3 regions of the Georhizobium profundi genome follow, and region 3 is predicted to be linked to each of the others. Evidence: predicted binding sites of a transcription regulator. Region 3 holds the regulator's gene; each other region holds the start of a gene.
The links. The regulator LexA, encoded in region 3, represses DNA repair genes until DNA is damaged. The targets are predictions, from matches to a motif close to TGTTCNNNNTGTGTTCNG.
Positions count from the first base shown of each region.

Region 1: the regulator LexA is predicted to act here: its motif matches at 2,259-2,276, upstream of ruvC (crossover junction endodeoxyribonuclease RuvC).
Region 2: the regulator LexA is predicted to act here: its motif matches at 3,760-3,777, upstream of uvrA (excinuclease ABC subunit UvrA).

Region 1 covers NZ_CP032509.1:3,961,207-3,967,220, reverse strand. The annotation lists gene D5400_RS19175 (YebC/PmpR family DNA-binding transcriptional regulator) at 1-298, shown strand, start outside; gene D5400_RS19170 (SH3 domain-containing protein) at 377-1,024, opposite strand; gene D5400_RS19165 (LLM class flavin-dependent oxidoreductase) at 1,149-2,153, opposite strand; gene ruvC (crossover junction endodeoxyribonuclease RuvC) at 2,321-2,833, shown strand; gene ruvA (Holliday junction branch migration protein RuvA) at 2,853-3,467, shown strand; gene ruvB (Holliday junction branch migration DNA helicase RuvB) at 3,546-4,586, shown strand; gene D5400_RS19145 (hypothetical protein) at 4,646-4,966, shown strand; gene D5400_RS19140 (NAD-dependent epimerase/dehydratase family protein) at 4,982-5,878, opposite strand; gene D5400_RS19135 (glycosyltransferase) at 5,880-6,014, opposite strand, start outside.
Region 2 covers NZ_CP032509.1:2,687,973-2,693,986, reverse strand. The annotation lists gene D5400_RS12910 (glutathione S-transferase family protein) at 3-629, opposite strand; gene uvrA (excinuclease ABC subunit UvrA) at 672-3,593, opposite strand; gene D5400_RS12900 (single-stranded DNA-binding protein) at 3,951-4,460, shown strand; gene D5400_RS12895 (NAD kinase) at 4,518-5,291, opposite strand; tRNA gene D5400_RS12890 (tRNA-Thr) at 5,445-5,520, shown strand; gene D5400_RS12885 (outer membrane protein) at 5,734-6,014, shown strand, end outside.
Region 3 covers NZ_CP032509.1:2,790,985-2,796,998, reverse strand. The annotation lists gene D5400_RS13420 (ComEC/Rec2 family competence protein) at 1-1,911, shown strand, start outside; gene lexA (transcriptional repressor LexA) at 1,905-2,636, opposite strand; gene D5400_RS13410 (molybdopterin molybdotransferase MoeA) at 2,732-3,949, opposite strand; gene moaC (cyclic pyranopterin monophosphate synthase MoaC) at 3,952-4,455, opposite strand; gene trpC (indole-3-glycerol phosphate synthase TrpC) at 4,452-5,261, opposite strand; gene trpD (anthranilate phosphoribosyltransferase) at 5,296-6,014, opposite strand, start outside.

The sequences.
Region 1 (6,014 bases), 1.2 Mb from region 3:
GGTGATGGAAGCCGCGATCGAAGCGGGTGCCGAGGACGTCGTCTCCGACGAGAACGGCCACGTGGTGATCTGCGCCTTCGAGGACATCGGCGAAGTGTCCAAGGCGCTCGAAGAAAAGCTGGGTGAAGCCGAGTCCGTCAAGGCGATCTGGAAGCCACAGACCTCGACGCCTGTCGACGAGGAAAAGGCCGTATCGGTGATGAAGCTCATCGATGTGCTCGACGATGACGATGACGTTCAAAACGTCTACGCTAACTTTGAAATTTCCGACGAGGTCATGGCGAAGCTCTCTGCCTGAACCATCGCATTTTGATTGCAAAAGCCCGCATCGGTTCCCCGATGCGGGCTTTTTCATTTGATCTCTGTCATATGCCCATCAAAACTGCCGGAATTCGCGGCGCTCCTGGCGATCTTCACGACGCTCCTGTCGGAATTCCCGGCGATCCTCGCGCCGTTCCTGGCGGAACTCGCGGCGATCCTCGCGGGCATCCTGACGGAACTCGCGACGGTCTTCGCGGCGCTCGACCCGATCAGGGCGGCCTGGATTGCCAACGCCGGGGCGACCCGGGCGGTCAGGCTGCACGATCACTGGGCGGCCCGGCCGATCGGGACGGACAACGACCGGACGGCCTTCGTAACGCCCGCGGTCACGGTAGAAACCTTGGCCGCGGTAGTGGCGGTCCCAGTAATTGCCGATGGAGAAGGTGACCGTCGGGATGCCGATGCGTGCGACATAGCTCGGCGCGCGGACGCGGCTATTGTCATAAGCGAGATCGAGGTAGCTGGCCGAAACCCAGCCGCGTACGCCGCCGCCCTGCACGTCGCACCAGCCGGGGCCGGCCGTGCAGCCGATGACTTCGACGCGGGCGCCGGCCGGAAAGACCGTGACGGCGGGATATTGCGTGCCGGGACCGGACCGCACATTCAGATTGGTCGTGACAAAGCCTGGCGCTGCGGACGCGATGCTCGGCAATGCGACCAGTGCGGCCAGCGATGCAGCTGCGGCGATTACGAACTTTTTCATCTCACTCTCCTTGCGGCCTTTTTCGGCTCTGCGATGCATTCAGGGGCGAAGCATGGAGAGAGATTTAGCGGGCCCATCCTGAACCAAGGATGGACCGCCGGTTCATACGCCGTTCATCAGCGTTTCAGGCAGCGTGCTTCGCCATCTGGTCGCGCATGCCGGCCAGGATTTCGAGGCCCCGCAGCCGCTTGTCGAGATCGTAGATCGGCAAGGAAACGATCAGCTCGTCCACCTGGGTCAGCTCAAGGAACCGATCGGTCTTTTCGCGCACCGTCTCGGGCGAACCGACGAGCGCGTACTGGAAGGTGTGCTCGATGCCGATCTTCTCGTGCGCGGTCCAGATGTCGTCCATAGAGTGGACCGGCTTCGGTGTCCGTCCCGGCGTGCCGCGCCGCAGATTGACGAATTGCTGTTGCGCCGAGGTGAAGAGAAACGCGCCTTCCTCGTCGGTCTCGGCAGGTGCGGCCATGACGCCGGCCATGGCATAGGGCTTGTCCAGCACGGCGGAGGGCTGGAACTTCTCGCGGTAGATGGCAAGCGCCTGCATCAGCGAATCCGGCGCGAAATGCGACGCGAAGGCGAATGGCAGGCCGAGCATGGCCGCGAGTTGCGCGGAATAGAGGCTGGAGCCCAAGAGCCAGATCGGCACGTTCGAGTTCTCTCCAGGCACTGCATGCACGCGCTGGCCGGGCTGCGCAGGTCCGAGCAACGTCATCAATTCCACCACGTCGTTCGGAAAATTCTCCGCACCGGCATCGAGGTTGCGGCGCAACGCCCGTGCGGTCAGACCGTCGGTGCCGGGAGCACGGCCAAGCCCGAGATCGATGCGGCCGGGATAGAGGGCCTCCAGCGTGCCGAACTGTTCGGCGATCACGAGCGGGGAGTGGTTCGGCAGCATGACGCCGCCCGAGCCGACGCGGATCGTCTTCGTCCCACCGGCGACATGGCCGATCACGACGGCCGTCGCGGCGGACGCAATACCGTGCATATTGTGATGTTCGGCAAGCCAGAAGCGATTATAGCCAAGCGCCTCGGCTTTCTGGGCAAGCTTCAGGGAGCCTTTCAGCGCATCGGCCGGCGTCTGGTTTTCGGCGATGGGCGAAAGATCGAGAATGGAAAGGGGTACCATGACTGGTCCTTTGGCAGCGGAAGCGTGTGTGTTGAAAGGAATTTAGGTGCTGCGACACGCCACCGCCACCATCGTCGATCGATGTCCGCGATTCGATCCCCATTTTGTTTCTCTTTTGTTCACGAGATACGTGGCAGAACAGGGCATCAGCAGCTAGGGTTTCGCGCATGCAACAGACGATTCGCATCATGGGTATCGATCCGGGCCTTCGCCGTACCGGCTGGGCGATGGTCGATGCGCTCGGCAACTCGCTGCGCTTCGTGGGATCAGGCACGATAAGGTCTGACGAGAAATGCGATCTGGCGACCCGTCTCAAGCAACTGCACGAAGGCCTCGCCGCCATTCTTCATGACATGAAGCCCGATGAAGCCGCCGTGGAACAGACTTTCGTCAACAAGGATGCCGTCGCGACCCTGAAGCTCGGCCAGGCGCGTGGCGTCGTCATGCTGGTGCCGGCGCTTGCCGGCCTGCCGGTCGCCGAATACGCGCCCAATGCTGTCAAGAAAACCGTGATCGGCGTCGGCCACGGCGACAAGGCGCAGATTCACATGATGGTGAAGGTGCTGCTGCCCAAGGCGACGTTCGACACCGACGATGCCGCGGACGCGATTGCCATCGCCATCTGCCACGCCCACCATCGCCAGAGCGCAGCCGGCCGGTTGAGGCTCGCGAGCGCTTAGAGAACCGGATAGCTGTTCGATGATCGGAAAACTGAAAGGCACGGTGGACGAAATCGGCGAGGACCATGTCGTCATCGACGTGCATGGCGTCGGCTATGTCGCCTACTGCTCCGGCCGCACATTGTCGAAACTGACCGTCGGCGAAGCCGTGATCCTCCATATCGAGACCTATGTGCGCGAGGATGTGTTCCGGCTCTATGGTTTCCTGAGCATGCTGGAGCGCGAATGGTTCCGCCTGCTGCAAAGCGTGCAGGGCGTCGGCTCCAAGGTGGCGCTTGCTGTGTTGACCACGCTGACGGCATCCGAGCTCGCCAATGCCATTGCGCTGCAGGATAAAGCGACCGTGGCGCGCGCACCCGGCATCGGCCCAAAGGTCGCCTTGCGCATCGTCACGGAACTGAAAGCGAAGGCGCCGGCCTTCGCCGGCGATGCCGCGGGCTCGATCGGCTTCAAGCAAGAACTCGGCGAAGGCGTCGCCTCCGCACCCATCTCGGACGCTGTCTCCGCGCTCACCAATCTCGGCTATTCCCGCGACCAGGCCGCCAGCGCCGTCGCCGCCGCGGTAAGGACTGCCGGCGAAGACGCCGACAGCGCCAAGCTCATCCGGCTGGGGCTGAAGGAGCTGGCGCGGTGAGCTGCGGTGCGATTGCGGGCGCGGGGCGGCTGGACTACACCGACGGCATGACCCATTTACCGACCTTGGCCAACGCCCATGAGTGATCCCGCCCGTCTGATTGACCCGGAAAAGCGTGGCGAGGATGCGGAGGCGTCGCTGCGGCCGCAGACGCTTGATGATTTCACCGGCCAGGCAGAAGCGCGCGCGAACCTCAAGATCTTCATCGAGGCTGCCAAGGCACGTGGCGAGGCGTTGGATCACGTGCTCTTCGTCGGCCCGCCCGGTCTCGGCAAGACGACGCTCGCGCAGATCATGGCCAAGGAACTCGGCGTCAATTTCCGCGCGACGTCCGGCCCCGTCATCGCCAAGGCCGGCGATCTCGCTGCTCTTCTGACCAATCTCGAAGAGCGCGATGTGCTCTTCATCGACGAGATCCATCGTTTGAGCCCGGCGGTGGAAGAAATTCTCTATCCGGCTATGGAGGACTTCCAGCTCGATCTCATCATCGGCGAAGGTCCGGCCGCGCGGTCGGTGAAGATCGATCTGGCGAAATTCACGCTGGTGGCGGCAACGACACGGCTTGGGCTTTTGACCACGCCGCTGCGCGACCGCTTCGGCATTCCGGTGCGGCTCAACTTCTATACGGTGGCGGAACTCGAAAGCATCGTCCGGCGTGGCGCCCGCATCATGGGCTTGCCGATGACCGAGGATGGCGCGCTGGAAGTCGCCCGCCGCGCCCGTGGCACGCCGCGTATCGCCGGCAGGCTGCTGCGCCGAGTGCGCGATTTCGCCGAGGTCGCGCGCGCCGAAGCCGTAGACCGCAAGGTCGCCGACGAGGCGCTGACGCGCCTTGAAGTGGACGCGCTCGGCCTCGACCAGCTCGACCGGCGTTATCTCTTCATGATCGCCAAGAACTTCGGTGGCGGCCCGGTGGGCATCGAGACGATTGCCGCTGGCTTGTCTGAACCGCGCGACGCGATCGAGGACATCATCGAGCCCTATCTGATCCAGCAGGGCTTCATCCAGCGCACGCCGCGTGGCCGCGTCCTGACCGCCAACGCCTGGAAGCACCTTGGTCTCAATGCTCCGAAAGACCTGGAGGCGACGCAGTTCCGCATTCAGTTCGACGAGGACTGACGGAACGCTTTTTCGCGCCTTTGAGTTGATGCTCCACGATCAGGATGAAGGAGCATCATATGGCGAAGACAACCGATCATGTACCGCCGAAGGCAGTGGCGGATGCAGCCGAAAAGGGTCTCGACCTTCGCGCAAAGTTCAAGCGCGGCGGGACCGACGTCGGTGTTGCCAGGGCTCGCGACCTGAAGAACCGCAAGTCGCTCTCTGATGACACAGTGAAGCGCATGGCCAGCTATTTCGCCCGCCATAAGGTCGATAAGCGCGCCAAGAATTTCGGCGATGACGACAACCCTTCAGCAGGCTACGTCGCCTGGCTTCTCTGGGGTGGCGAGGCTGGCAAGGACTGGGCGGAGAAGGAAAAGAAGGCGCTCGACGCCTGACAAGGGACCGCCAGTTCAGAGCGTCCGCACAAGGTCTGGAAGAACGGCATAGAGTTTCTCGAAGCCCCCCGGCCGCCATCCAAGCCCCTGGATTGCCGTGCAATCCATGACATCCACGCTTGCCGGATCGCCGGGCGGCGGCAGTTGGATTGGAACATCGAGCAGCGAGGCCACGCGAGCGAGTAGATCGCGTTGGTCGAGAAGGATGTCCGACACATTGAAGGTCCGACCCGCGACGCTGCCGGCAGTTTCGTGCCGAAGAAGCAGCAGCGCCGCCTGCGCGACATCGTCCCCGTGCACCTCTGTGGCAATGCGCGGCGCAATGCTGCGACCAGCGAGGAAATCCGAAAACAGCCTCTGCCACTTGTGGTCCGCACCAGCGCAGTGGGCGCCATAGACACCTGTCACCCTGAGGCTTGCTGCGACAAAGTCTTCCGAAGCGAGATCGGACAGCGCGCGCTCCACGTCGAGCTTCACCTGGCCATAGCGCGTATCGGGCTTGGCGAGAGTTTCTTCGGTTAGCACTGTTGGTCGGCCCTGTGGCCCGTAAACGGCGCGGCTCGAAAGAAAGAGGGCGCGGCGGACGCCATGGGCCTTTGCTGTCTCAAAAAGCGCGATGCTGCCCTCCCGGTTGAGCCGGATGAACCGTGTCGGATCATCGCCTTCGCCGCCTCGATACTTGCCCGCGACATGATCGAACGCGCCATGCACCATCCAGTCGACACCCTCGAGGAGGGCGGTTTGGTCGGTATCGGGATCGAGGTCGAGCGGCCTGAAGGCTACCGGCGCACTGAAGAGATCGGACCGCGGCGGTTGCCGGCCGGCGACGATGACCTCGAAGCCCTCTCGCAGCATCGCTTCGACGATGAAGCGTCCGACATACCCAGTGCCGCCGGTCACCAGAACGCGCATGTCAGGCGTCCGCGGGATTGGGGAGCGACGCAATATCCGGAATTTTTTCGCCGGTATAGTAAGCCTGCCAGAGGTCGATCAGCGGGCGCAACCGATCCGCCTTCGGATGGTCGGTCTCCCAGGGCTTTTCATACTG
Region 2 (6,014 bases), 100 kb from region 3:
CCTCAAGCCGGTGGGATGAATGGTTGGTAGATCGACTGGAAAACCGGCATGGCCCGCAGCGTCTCGCCGTGGCGCTGCAGTGCAGGATAGTCGTCCAGATCAACAAGATCGGGATGGGAGGCGATCAAATGGTCGAGCATGGCGCCGATGGCGATATCCGCATGACCGATCCGCTCGCCGTTCCAGAACGCCGTGGTGCGGTGGGATCCCTCCAATTCCAGCGCAGACAGCGCTGCCACAATCTGCCGTTTGCAGCGCTCGATCCACTGGGCGGAGGGGTGATCATGCAGCACATTTTCATAGAAGAGGCTGACCGCCTTGTCGGAGATGCCCGTGGCGAGCGACACGGACTTCATCGCGCGACGACGCTCAGGCTCATTCACCGGTAACAGTCGCGCCTCGGGAGAAGCGAGGCCATCCACATGGTCGATGATGCTGTGACTGTCGAGCAGGGTATCCCCGTCATCGGTGACGAGCGCTGGGACACGCAGCAGCGGATTGTAGGCGATGAGCCGATCCGCATCGCCAAACGTCGACCACGGCCAGTGCTCGAAGGGCAGATCGTAGAGCGTCAGCGCAATACCGACGCGACGCACGAAGGGAGAATCATACTGACCGATCAGGATCATGTCCGCCTCCAGTGATACGATGAGGCCACGTTAGCCGAATGCCTACTCCGCCGCTTGAGATTTTGCCTGTGGGCGTCGCTCCAGAAGTTCCTTCAGGAACCGCCCCGTGTGCGACCGCTCGACCTTGACCACATCCTCCGGCGTTCCGCTTGCGACGATCTCGCCACCGCCATCGCCGCCCTCCGGGCCAACATCGATCAGCCAGTCGGCTGTCTTGATGACCTCGAGATTGTGCTCGATCACCACGACCGAATTGCCCTGATCGACCAGTTCGTGCAGCACCTCGAGCAGTTTCGCGACGTCGTGGAAATGCAAGCCGGTCGTCGGCTCGTCGAGAATGTAAAGCGTGCGTCCGGTCGAACGCTTGGCGAGTTCCTTGGCCAGTTTGACGCGCTGCGCCTCGCCACCCGAAAGCGTCGTCGCCTGCTGACCAATCTTGACGTAACCGAGACCGACGCGGTTGAGCGTGATCAGTTTGTCGCGCACCGCTGGCACGGCTGCGAAGAATTCGACGCCTTCCTCGACGGTCGTGTCGAGCACGTCGGCGATCGACTTGCCCTTGAAGGTGACGTCCAGCGTTTCGCGATTGTAGCGCTTGCCGTGACAGACGTCGCAGGTGACGTAGACATCCGGCAGGAAATGCATCTCGATCTTGATGACGCCGTCGCCCTGGCAGGCTTCGCAGCGGCCACCCTTCACGTTGAAGGAGAACCGCCCGGGCTGATAACCGCGCGCCTTGGACTCCGGCAAGCCCGCGAACCAGTCGCGGATGGGGGTGAAGGCGCCGGTATAGGTGGCGGGGTTCGAGCGCGGTGTCCGGCCAATCGGCGACTGGTCGATATCGATGACCTTGTCGATGAATTCCAGCCCGTCGATCCGATCGTGATCGGCAGGATTTTCGCGAGCGCCCATGATGCGGCGTGACGCCGCCTTGTAGAGCGTTTCGATGAGGAAGGTGGATTTCCCGCCGCCCGAGACGCCGGTGACCGCCGTAAACAAACCGAGCGGAATCGACGCTGTCACGTTCTTCAAATTGTTGCCGCGGGCTCCCACGACTTTCAGTTCCTTCCGCTTCACCGGCTTGCGGCGCTGCGCCGGCACCGCGACGGAGAGGGCACCCGACAGATATTTCCCCGTCAGCGACTTCGGATTGGCCATGATGTCGGCTGGCGTTCCCTCGGCGATGACTTCGCCGCCATGGATCCCCGCCGCCGGTCCGATATCCACGACGTGATCCGCCGTCAGGATCGCATCCTCGTCGTGCTCGACGACGATCACCGTGTTGCCGATGTCGCGCAGGTGCTTCAGCGTGTCCAGAAGCCGGGCGTTGTCGCGCTGGTGTAGGCCAATCGAGGGCTCGTCGAGGACGTAGAGCACGCCTGTCAGGCCCGAACCGATCTGTGAGGCAAGGCGAATGCGCTGGCTTTCGCCACCGGACAAGCTGCCCGAGTTGCGCGACAGCGTCAGGTAGTCGAGCCCGACATCGTTCAGGAAGTTCAACCGGTCGCGGATTTCCTTCAGGATGCGAACGGCGATCTCGTTCTGCTTGTCGTTCATCGCGGTCGGCAGATCCTGGAACCAGGTACCCCCCTGCCGGATCGACATCTGCGAGACTTCGCCGATGTGGCGTCCATCGATTTTGACGGCGAGCGCCTCGGGCTTCAGGCGATAGCCGTTGCAAGCCGGGCAGGGGGCCGCCGACATGTAGCGCTCGATCTCCTCGCGGGCCCAGGCGCTGTCGGTTTCTTTCCAGCGCCTCTCCAGATTCGGCACGATGCCTTCGAAGGTCTTCGCCGTTTTGTAGGAGCGCAGGCCGTCGTCATAGTTGAAGACGATCTTGTCCTCCGTACCGTGCAGGATTGCGTTCTGCGCATCTGCCGACAGGTCGGTCCATTTATCCGAAATCTTGAAGCCGAAATGCTTGCCGAGCGCCTCGAGCGTCTGGCGATAATAGGGCGACGAGGATTTCGCCCATGGCGCAATGGCGCCGTCACGCAGCGTGCGCGCCGTCTCCGGAACGATTAGTGCTGGATCGATCTTCTGCTGGGTGCCCAGGCCGTCGCAGGTGGGGCATGCGCCTGATGGGTTGTTGAACGAAAAGAGCCGCGGCTCGACCTCCGAAATCGTGAAACCCGAGACGGGGCAGGCGAACTTCTCCGAAAAGAGGATTCGCTCATGGGTCTCGTTCTTGGACTTGTTCGCGCCGCCGCCTTCCGCCGTTTCGCCCGCCGGCAATGGCTTGTCAGCAAACTCGGCAACCGCCAGGCCGTCTGCCAGTCGAAGGCAAGTCTCAAGGCTGTCGGCAAGCCGCGCGCCGATGTCATCACGAACGACGATGCGGTCCACCACGATATCAATGTCGTGCTTGTATTTCTTGTCGAGGGTCGGCGCTTCGGCAATCTCATAGAATTCGCCGTCGATCTTGACGCGCTGAAATCCCTTCTTCAGCAACTCAGCAAGTTCCTTGCGGTACTCGCCCTTGCGTCCGCGCACGATCGGCGCAAGCACGTAAAGCCGCGTCCCTTCCTCGAGCGCCATAACCCGGTCGACCATCTGGCTGACCGTCTGGCTCTCGATCGGCAAGCCCGTGGCCGGCGAATAGGGCACGCCGACGCGGGCAAACAGAAGCCGCATATAATCGTAGATTTCGGTGACGGTACCGACCGTCGAGCGCGGGTTCTTCGACGTGGTCTTCTGCTCGATGGAGATCGCCGGGCTTAGGCCGTCGATCTGGTCGACATCCGGCTTCTGCATCATTTCCAGGAACTGGCGCGCATAGGCCGAGAGGCTTTCGACATAGCGCCTCTGGCCCTCCGCATAAATCGTATCGAAGGCGAGCGATGATTTGCCCGATCCGGAAAGCCCGGTCATGACGATCAGGCTGTTGCGCGGCAGATCGAGATCGATCCCCTTGAGATTGTGCTCACGTGCACCGCGAATGGAAATGGTCTTGAGTTCGCTCATGAGATCGCCAGATGACACGTCGGTAAGATGGGGAGGTTCGAGGCTGCGCATCCACCCTCGTCGAACAGCGCAGTTGCCGTCAAATCATGTAGGTTCTCGCAAGACAATGTCGAGGGCAACTTGCCCACCGCCGACCGACTCGGTTGACAAGCAAGCAAGAGGCTTTTAGAACAAAAAAAGAACAAAACATAGCCTGCCTTGCAAACGCCCAACTGCCCTGTGGAAATGCGGCGTATGGGGCGCAGGTTCCTGCGAGTTCCGATAAGATGCCGCCTTTCAACAATGATCGCGCGGCAGCGGCTTAAAGGCTGTTTGGCCGGAGATCATTCAACCGGCGACTACAAGAAGGCAATCACCATGGCAGGAAGCGTCAACAAGGTCATTCTCGTCGGAAATCTGGGTGCCGACCCGGAAATCCGTCGCACACAGGACGGCCGCCCGATTGCCAATCTGTCCGTTGCGACTTCGGAAACCTGGCGCGATCGTAACTCCGGCGAACGCAAGGAGAAGACCGAGTGGCACCGCGTCGTCATTTTCAATGAGGGCCTGTGCAAGGTTGCGGAAAGCTACCTGAAGAAGGGCGCCAAGGTGTATATCGAGGGCCAGCTCCAGACCCGCAAATGGCAGGATCAGAGCGGCCAGGACAAATACTCCACCGAGATCGTTCTGCAGGGGTTCAACTCGACACTGACCATGCTCGACGGACGCGGCGAGGGCGGTGGCATGGGGCAGGGTGGCGGCGGCGGTGGTCGCGGCGGCTCCGATTATTCGGGCGGGGGCGGTGGCGGCAACGACTACAACCGACAGTCGCCGGCATCGCGCAACGACGATTTCTCCCGCGACATGGACGACGAAATCCCGTTCTGATTGGCGCGGACCAAGAGCTATGAAAGCGAGGCGGGGAAACCCGTATCGCAGATCGCATCAATAAAGAAACTGCTCGGCCAGGATGCGGTCATCCCAGGAATGATCGGGATCCGACAAGAGGCGCGCGGTCGTCTGTTTTGACTGAACGATGCGGACGAGCCGAATAGATTTGACCTCCGTGTTGTCGGCGACTGCGTTGACCGGCCGTTTTTCGCGCTCCAGCACCTCGATCGTCACCTCCGCCTTGTTGGAGAGCAGCGCACCTCTCCACCGCCGCGGGCGGAATGCGCTGACCGGCGTCAGTGCGAGCAATGGCGCGACGAGCGGCAGGATCGGGCCGTGGGCAGAAAGATTATAGGCCGTCGAGCCCGCAGGCGTCGCCACCATCAGCCCGTCACAGACGAGCTCTTCGAGCCTGACCTTGCCATCGACGCTGACGCGCAGCTTGGCGGCCTGATACGACTGGCGAAGAACCGACACTTCATTGATCGCAAAGGCGTGCGTTTCAGCGCCATCCTCGTCGGTCGCGACCATTTCCAGCGGATTGATCTCGCTTTCCACCGCCCGCTCGATGCGCTCGCGCAGTCCATCGGTGGCGTACTCGTTCATCAGGAAGCCGATCGAGCCCCGGTTCATGCCGTAAAGCACTTTGTTGGAATTCATCATGCGATGCAGCGTTTGCAGCATGAAGCCGTCGCCACCGAGTGCAATGATGACGTCGGCATCTTCTGGGGCATGCGCACCGTAAAGCGCTTCCAGTTCGAGTCGCGCCGCTTGCGCGTCCGGAGCGTTGCTCGAAATGAAACTCAATTTTTCCGTAGCACGCGCCATCCAGTCTCATCTCCCATTGCTGCGGCACATTGGCGAGGGATGGCGGATCGGGCAAGCGCGAAGCGGCCGGTCGCCGCGCTAATTTTTACCGCGACGCCGCCCTGTGCATTTCTCGTTTTACAGCGCCGGCAATTATGCTAATCACCCGCCCGTGCCCTTGTAGCTCAGTTGGTAGAGCATCTGATTTGTAATCAGAGGGTCGGGAGTTCGAGTCTCTCCGGGGGCACCAGTTCAGGCGCAAAGATCGGCCTGGCCACCAATTTTCCTGACATTTTGTCATTTCGAGCGCCGTAATCTACGGCTGCAAGCTCCAAAAAGTGACATTCTGGCATCACTACACGCACCACCGACATCGCGCCGCAATCTCAGCTTGCGGATGCATCGCACGCGACCAATAGTGTTCGTGGCCGGACAGCCTCATACGTTTCTGGAGAATCGGAACATGAAGAGACTGATCTTGACCGCGTCCATCTTGGCCGCGGCCGCACCGGCTATGGCAGCCGACGCGGTAATGTACAACGAGCCGACGCCTGCGGCGGCCCCAATGATGGCTGCTGCCGATTGGTCGGGCTTATATGTCGGCGGCCAGCTCGGCGGCGTTTTCGGCGAAACGGGCACATTCGGCCTGTCACCCTTTACGCCGGCACTGCAGGGCGCTTTCGCACCCGGCTTCTCGGGCGATTTCGATTCCGGCCTGATCGGCGGCGTCCATGCCGGTTACGA
Region 3 (6,014 bases):
CCGTCCGGTCCCGCGATGCCCGGCACGTTCGATTTTGCCTTCAACTCCTATTTCGCCGGCATCGGTGCTTTCGGCTTTTTCTACGGCCCGCCCGGGATCATGCCCGGTGATCAGGTCGAAGAAGGCTACGCCGACCGGATCGCCCGATGGACGACCGAACTCCGCGAAACGATCGCGTTTCGGATCAAGGAGGTGATCCCGGGAGACGCGGGCGCCGTTGCAGCCGCAATGACCGTATCCGACCGTCGGGCGATCTCCGAGGAGACCAACGAAGCCTTCCGCATCACCGGGCTTGCCCACATCCTGTCCATTTCCGGCCTGCACATGTCGCTGGCCGCAGCCCTGATGTTCACCGGGTTGCGGCTCGGCTTCGCACTCGTGCCGGGCGTCGCCCAGACCTGGCCGGTGAAGAAATTCGCAGCGCTCGGCGCCATTGGCACCTCCACCTTCTACCTGCTGATTTCCGGAGCCGTCATATCCGCACAGCGCGCCTGGATCATGGTCGTCGTCATGCTGGTCGCGATATTGCTCGACCGGGCTGCGCTGACCATGCGCAATGTCGCGATCGCCGCATTTCTCATCCTCCTGATCACACCGTCGGCGGTGACATCGCCCGGCTTCCAGATGTCTTTTGCGGCAACTGCCGCACTCATTGCCGCCTATGGCGGCTGGGCCGCGCGCAACAGGAACAAGACGCCTGATTTCACGACCTCGAAACCCAGCTTCGTCTGGCGCTGGACGCTGCTGATCCTCGGTCTGGCCGTGACGTCGCTGATTGCCGGCGCGGCGACGGGGATCTTCTCGGCGCATCATTTCCACCGCATGTCGAGCTACGGAATGATCGCCAATGTGGTCGCGATGCCGGTCATCTCGGTCATCGTCATGCCATTCGGTACTCTTGCGCTGCTGACGATGCCACTCGGTCTCGACGCGATTTTCCTGATGATCATGGGACTTGGCCTGGAGGCCGTCATCGCCATCGGCCATCATGTTGCCGCCTATGGCGATGGTTTCGCCACGGGGAAGATCCCCGGAGCCGTTACGGCGCTTCTGTCGCTGGCGCTGCTCATCCTGGTCTTCACACGAACATGGCTGCGGAGCACCGCTTTGATACCCGTGCTGGCCGCTGCCCTCATTATGGCGGCCGACCTGCGCGCCGATCCACCCTTGCTGCTGATTGCCGAGGACGCTCGGCTGGCCGCGATCCTGCGCGAGGACGGCCTGGCAACCAACCGAGCGCGTCCGAGCAGCTTCATCTTCGATCAATGGGCAACGGCAACCCGGCTTGCGACCCACATTCCGCCAGCCGTCGTCTTAGATGAGCAGACTGAGCTTCCGGCAGAGGAAACGACGACCGAGCCGGTTCTGCCAGATGCCGAGATAGACCCCGCCATCGCCTATGGGACGATGCGCCGGGCTGTCCTCGAATTGGAAGACGGGCAAATGGAAGGCGTGTTCCGATGCCGCCGCGGCGCGTTCTGCATCGCCCGTCTCGGGAACGGAACCATCGTCGCGTGGCTGGAGGAGCCGGCCTATGTCGGTCCCGCATGCGACATGACCGATATCGCCATCATTCCGATACCGCTGTCGATGCGCCAATGCCGCTCCGGCGCGAAGCTCTTCACCGCCCGTACACTGCGTGAAACCGGCGCGATCGCCGTCTACGCGGCGTCGACGGGAGAAGGCTTCGCGGCGAACGAGGCGCGAGCGGCGGGCACGGGGTCGGGTGCACAATTCGACCCGCAGCCGACGTTCCGCTTCGAGCAGTCTGCCGGCCGAATGCGCGCCTGGACGCGGCACCGTTATTATGACTGGAGAACTGGCAGTTTTACCGAGCCTGGCGGGGATGCCTCTTCCGTCAACACACACATGAGCGAAGACAGAAGAGCTGCCGACAGCATCGATCAGTGATAGCGCCGGATGAGCCCGACGAGCTTGCCCTGGATCTTGACGCGATCCGGTCCGAAAATCCGCGTTTCATAGGCCGGGTTGGCGGCCTCGAGCGCCACCGACGCACCTTTGCGACGGAAACGCTTCAATGTCGCTTCCTCGTCGTCGACCAGAGCCACGACGATGTCGCCGGGATTGGCCGTCGACGAATTCTTGATGATGACCGTGTCGCCGTCGAAGATGCCGGCTTCGATCATCGAGTCGCCCTTGACCTCGAGCGCGTAATGCTCGCCGCCGCCCAGCATATCCGGTGGCACGGCAATCGAATGAGTGTTGTTCTGGATGGCAGAGATCGGCACGCCCGCCGCGATGCGACCCATGACGGGCACGCTGATGGCGCGATTGTCGTTGTCGCGCGGCATCTCGCTCTGGCGGCGCTCGGCTGCAATCTCGGGCTTCGGCGTCTTGCCTAGCGATCCTTCGATGACACTCGGCGAAAAGCCGCGACGCTGAGGCACTGCCGCGTTGTAGCTATCCGGCAGCTTGATGACTTCCAGCGCACGCGCACGGTTCGGCAGGCGGCGAATGAAGCCGCGTTCCTCCAGCGCGATGATAAGGCGATGGATCCCCGACTTGGACGCGAGATCGAGGGCTTCTTTCATCTCGTCGAAGGATGGCGGCACGCCGCTTTCCTTCAGGCGCTCATGGATGAAAAGAAGCAGTTCCTGCTGCTTACGCGTCAACATCGGCTGCTTAGGCCCCCGCTTGATCGGATGGAAACAAATGTGGAACACACTTTATCTGTTCCTTTTGTGTTCCGCAAGTCCATCAGGAAGCGAGGCTAAATATGCCTCAATAGGATTGCCCGCACCGCGTCGCCCGCTTTGGCTTCTGGCGCGAATGGCGGTCGGACGACGAGGCCATCGGCCTCGGCAAACACGCGCATCATGGACGAGTCCTGTCGGGTGGCAGGCGTGGCGACGAGCGTTCCGTCGGGCCGCCGGTGCATCGCCGCGCGCAGATAATCCTGGCGCAAGTCGTTTTCGGCCAGGTCTACGTCGAGGATCGCGTCGACCGCCTGCACATGATGGGTGCGGCCGACGAGCTTTGCGATCAGAGGCGTCAGGAAGACGTGCGAGCAGACAAGGCTTGAGACAGGGTTGCCCGGAAGCCCGAGAACATGCATCGGGCCGATGCGGCCGCTCATCAGCGGCTTGCCCGGCCGCATGGCGATCTTCCAGAAGGCAAGCTCGAGACCGCGCGATTCCAGCACTTTGCGAACCAGGTCGTGATCACCAACCGAGGCGCCACCAAGTGTCACCAAGATATCGGCGCCTGCCGCCTGAGCGGCGTCGATCGATCGGTTCAGGGCAGCAAGCGTATCGGCGGCAATGCCGAGGTCGATCGGTTCTCCGCCGGCTTCCTTGACGATGGCGGCGACGCCAAAACTGTTCGACGCGATGATTTGATCGTCGCGTGGATCGGCACCCGGCGGCACGAGCTCGTCGCCGGTCGCCAGAATGGCGACGCGCGGGCGCCGATGCATGGGCAGGGCGGGGAGGTTCATGGCTGCTGCCAGCGTCAGCCGGCCGGCATCGAGCATCGCGCCCTTGGCGATCACCGTCTCGCCACGATGGAAGTCGAGACCTGCACGCCGCACGAACCGCCCGGCCTGCACCGGCTCGACAACCCCGATCATGGTCGTTTCAAGCGGCCGCGCGTTTTCCTGAATGAGAATCGCGTCGGCCCCTTGCGGAACCGGCGCGCCGGTGAAGATACGGACGGTCTCGCCGCGTCCAATGGCGCCCGTGAACCCGTGCCCGGCAGCCGATTCGCCGACGACCCTCAGCGTCGCACCTGGCTCTGCCGTATCCGCCGCGACCACGGCGTACCCATCCATGGCCGAGGCAGCAAACGGAGGCTGGTCGCGCATGGCGATCAGCGGCTCGGCAACGATCCGGCCCCATGCTTCATGGAGCGGGACGTGTTCGATATCGGCAATCGGACGGGCATCGGCGAGGATCAGTTGGAGCGCATCGTCGACGGGAAGCAGCGCCATGATCAGCGGGCCCCGTCGCTGCCCGGATGGTTCCAGTCGCCAGATTTGCCACCGGTCTTGGAGAGCAGCCGGACGCTGGTTATTTCCATCGCCTTGTCGACGGCTTTTGCCATGTCGTAGAGGGTGAGGCAGGCGATTGAGACCGCCGTCAGCGCTTCCATCTCGACCCCCGTTTGACCCTTGAGGCGCGCCATGGCCTCGACGCGCAGGCCGGGTAGGGTGTCGACCGCCTCGATGGTGACCGCAACCTTGGTCAGCATCAGCGGATGGCAAAGCGGAATGAGGTCGGACGTCCGCTTTGCCGCCATAATGCCGGCGATGCGCGCCGTGGCGACCACGTCGCCTTTCGCTGCGCCGCCGGACTGGATGAGCGCGAGCGTTTCCGGAGCCATCTTCACAAAGCCTTCGGCGATCGCGACGCGCTCGGTCTCTACCTTGCCGCCGACATCCACCATCGTGGCGCGACCCTGTTCGTCGAGATGCGTGAGTCGCGCTTCGTCGCTCATTGCGCTGCTGCCTGATGCTTGCCCGTGAGCAGCGTCTCTGTCGCGCTGGTGACATCGTCGATGCGCATCAGGCTTTCGCCGACAAGGAACGTGCCGATGCCGGCGCGCTCGAGCCGCAGGCAATCCTCATGGGTAAAGATGCCGCTTTCGCCGACAAGGTGGCGGCCAGCTGCCATGGGTGCAAGCCGCTCGCTGTTATCCAGCGACACCTCGAAGGTGCGCAGATTCCGATTGTTGACGCCGATGAGCGGGGAACTCAGCGAAAGCGCGCGCTCCATTTCCGCCTCGTCATGCGCTTCGACCAGCACGTCCATCCCGAGATCGACCGCCGTATCGTGAAGCTCCAGCGCCATCGCATCATCGAGGCAGGCCATGATGACGAGGATGGCATCGGCGCCCATCGCGCGGGCTTCGTACACCTGGTACGGATCGAACAGAAAGTCCTTGCGGATGACTGGCAGCGCCGTTGCGGAACGCGCAGCGACGAGAAATTCCGGTGCACCCATGAATGAGGGCGTGTCTGTCAGGATCGAGAGGCAAGCGGCGCCGCCTGCCTCATAGGCGCGCGCCAGTGCCGGCGGGTCGAAATCGGCACGAATGAGCCCCTTGGACGGGCTGGCCTTCTTGATCTCGGCGATCAGAGCGAAGTGCCCACGGGCACGTTTCGCCTCGAGCGCGGCCCGGAATCCGCGCGGCGCGTCTGCGTCCGAAGCCGCTGCCTTCACCTCAGCGAGCGGCCGAGCGGCCTTGGCGGCGGCGATCTCCTCGCGCTTATAGGCTTCGATGCGGGTCAGAATATCGCTCAACGCCCCGATTCCTTCATGTCTTGCCAGTTCATCATCATGCCGCGGCCGCGTGCCGCTGTGAAACCGCCACGAGGCGCTCCAGCACTGCAAGTGCCGCACCGTCGTCGATCGATCTCGCCGCAAGCTCCAGTCCTTCTGCCACCGTCTCGGCGCGGCCGGCCACCACCAGCGAGGCGCCGGCATTCAGAAGCGCGATCTCGCGATAGGCATCTTTCGAGCCGCGAAGCACCGCCTGCAAGGCTTTTGCATTGTGGGCGCCGTCAGCACCTTTCAACTCGTCGATGGCTACGCGCTTCAGGCCGAGCTCCTCGGGCTCGATCGAGAAACGCCGGATCGAACCGTCCTCCAGCGCAACGATATCCGTTCGTCCAGTCGTCGTCATCTCGTCGAGACCGGCGCCATGGACGACCCAGACTCGCTCCGAGCCGAGATCCTTCAGCACCTCGGCAAGCGGCTCCAGCCATTCCGGGGCGAAGACGCCGAGCAACTGACGCTTGGCGCCAGCGGGATTGGAGAGCGGGCCGAGCAGATTGAAGATCGTGCGGGTTCCAAGCTCCACGCGCGTCGGGCCCACGTGACGCATCGCTGAATGGTGGGCAGGGGCGAACATGAAGCCGATGCCGGCTTCATCGATACAGGCAGCAATGGCCGGCGACTTGAGATCGATCGCTACGCCGAGCGCCATCAGCGCGTCCGCAGCGCCGGATTTCGACGAGAGCGCGCGGTTGCCGTGCTTGGCGACCGGCACTCCGC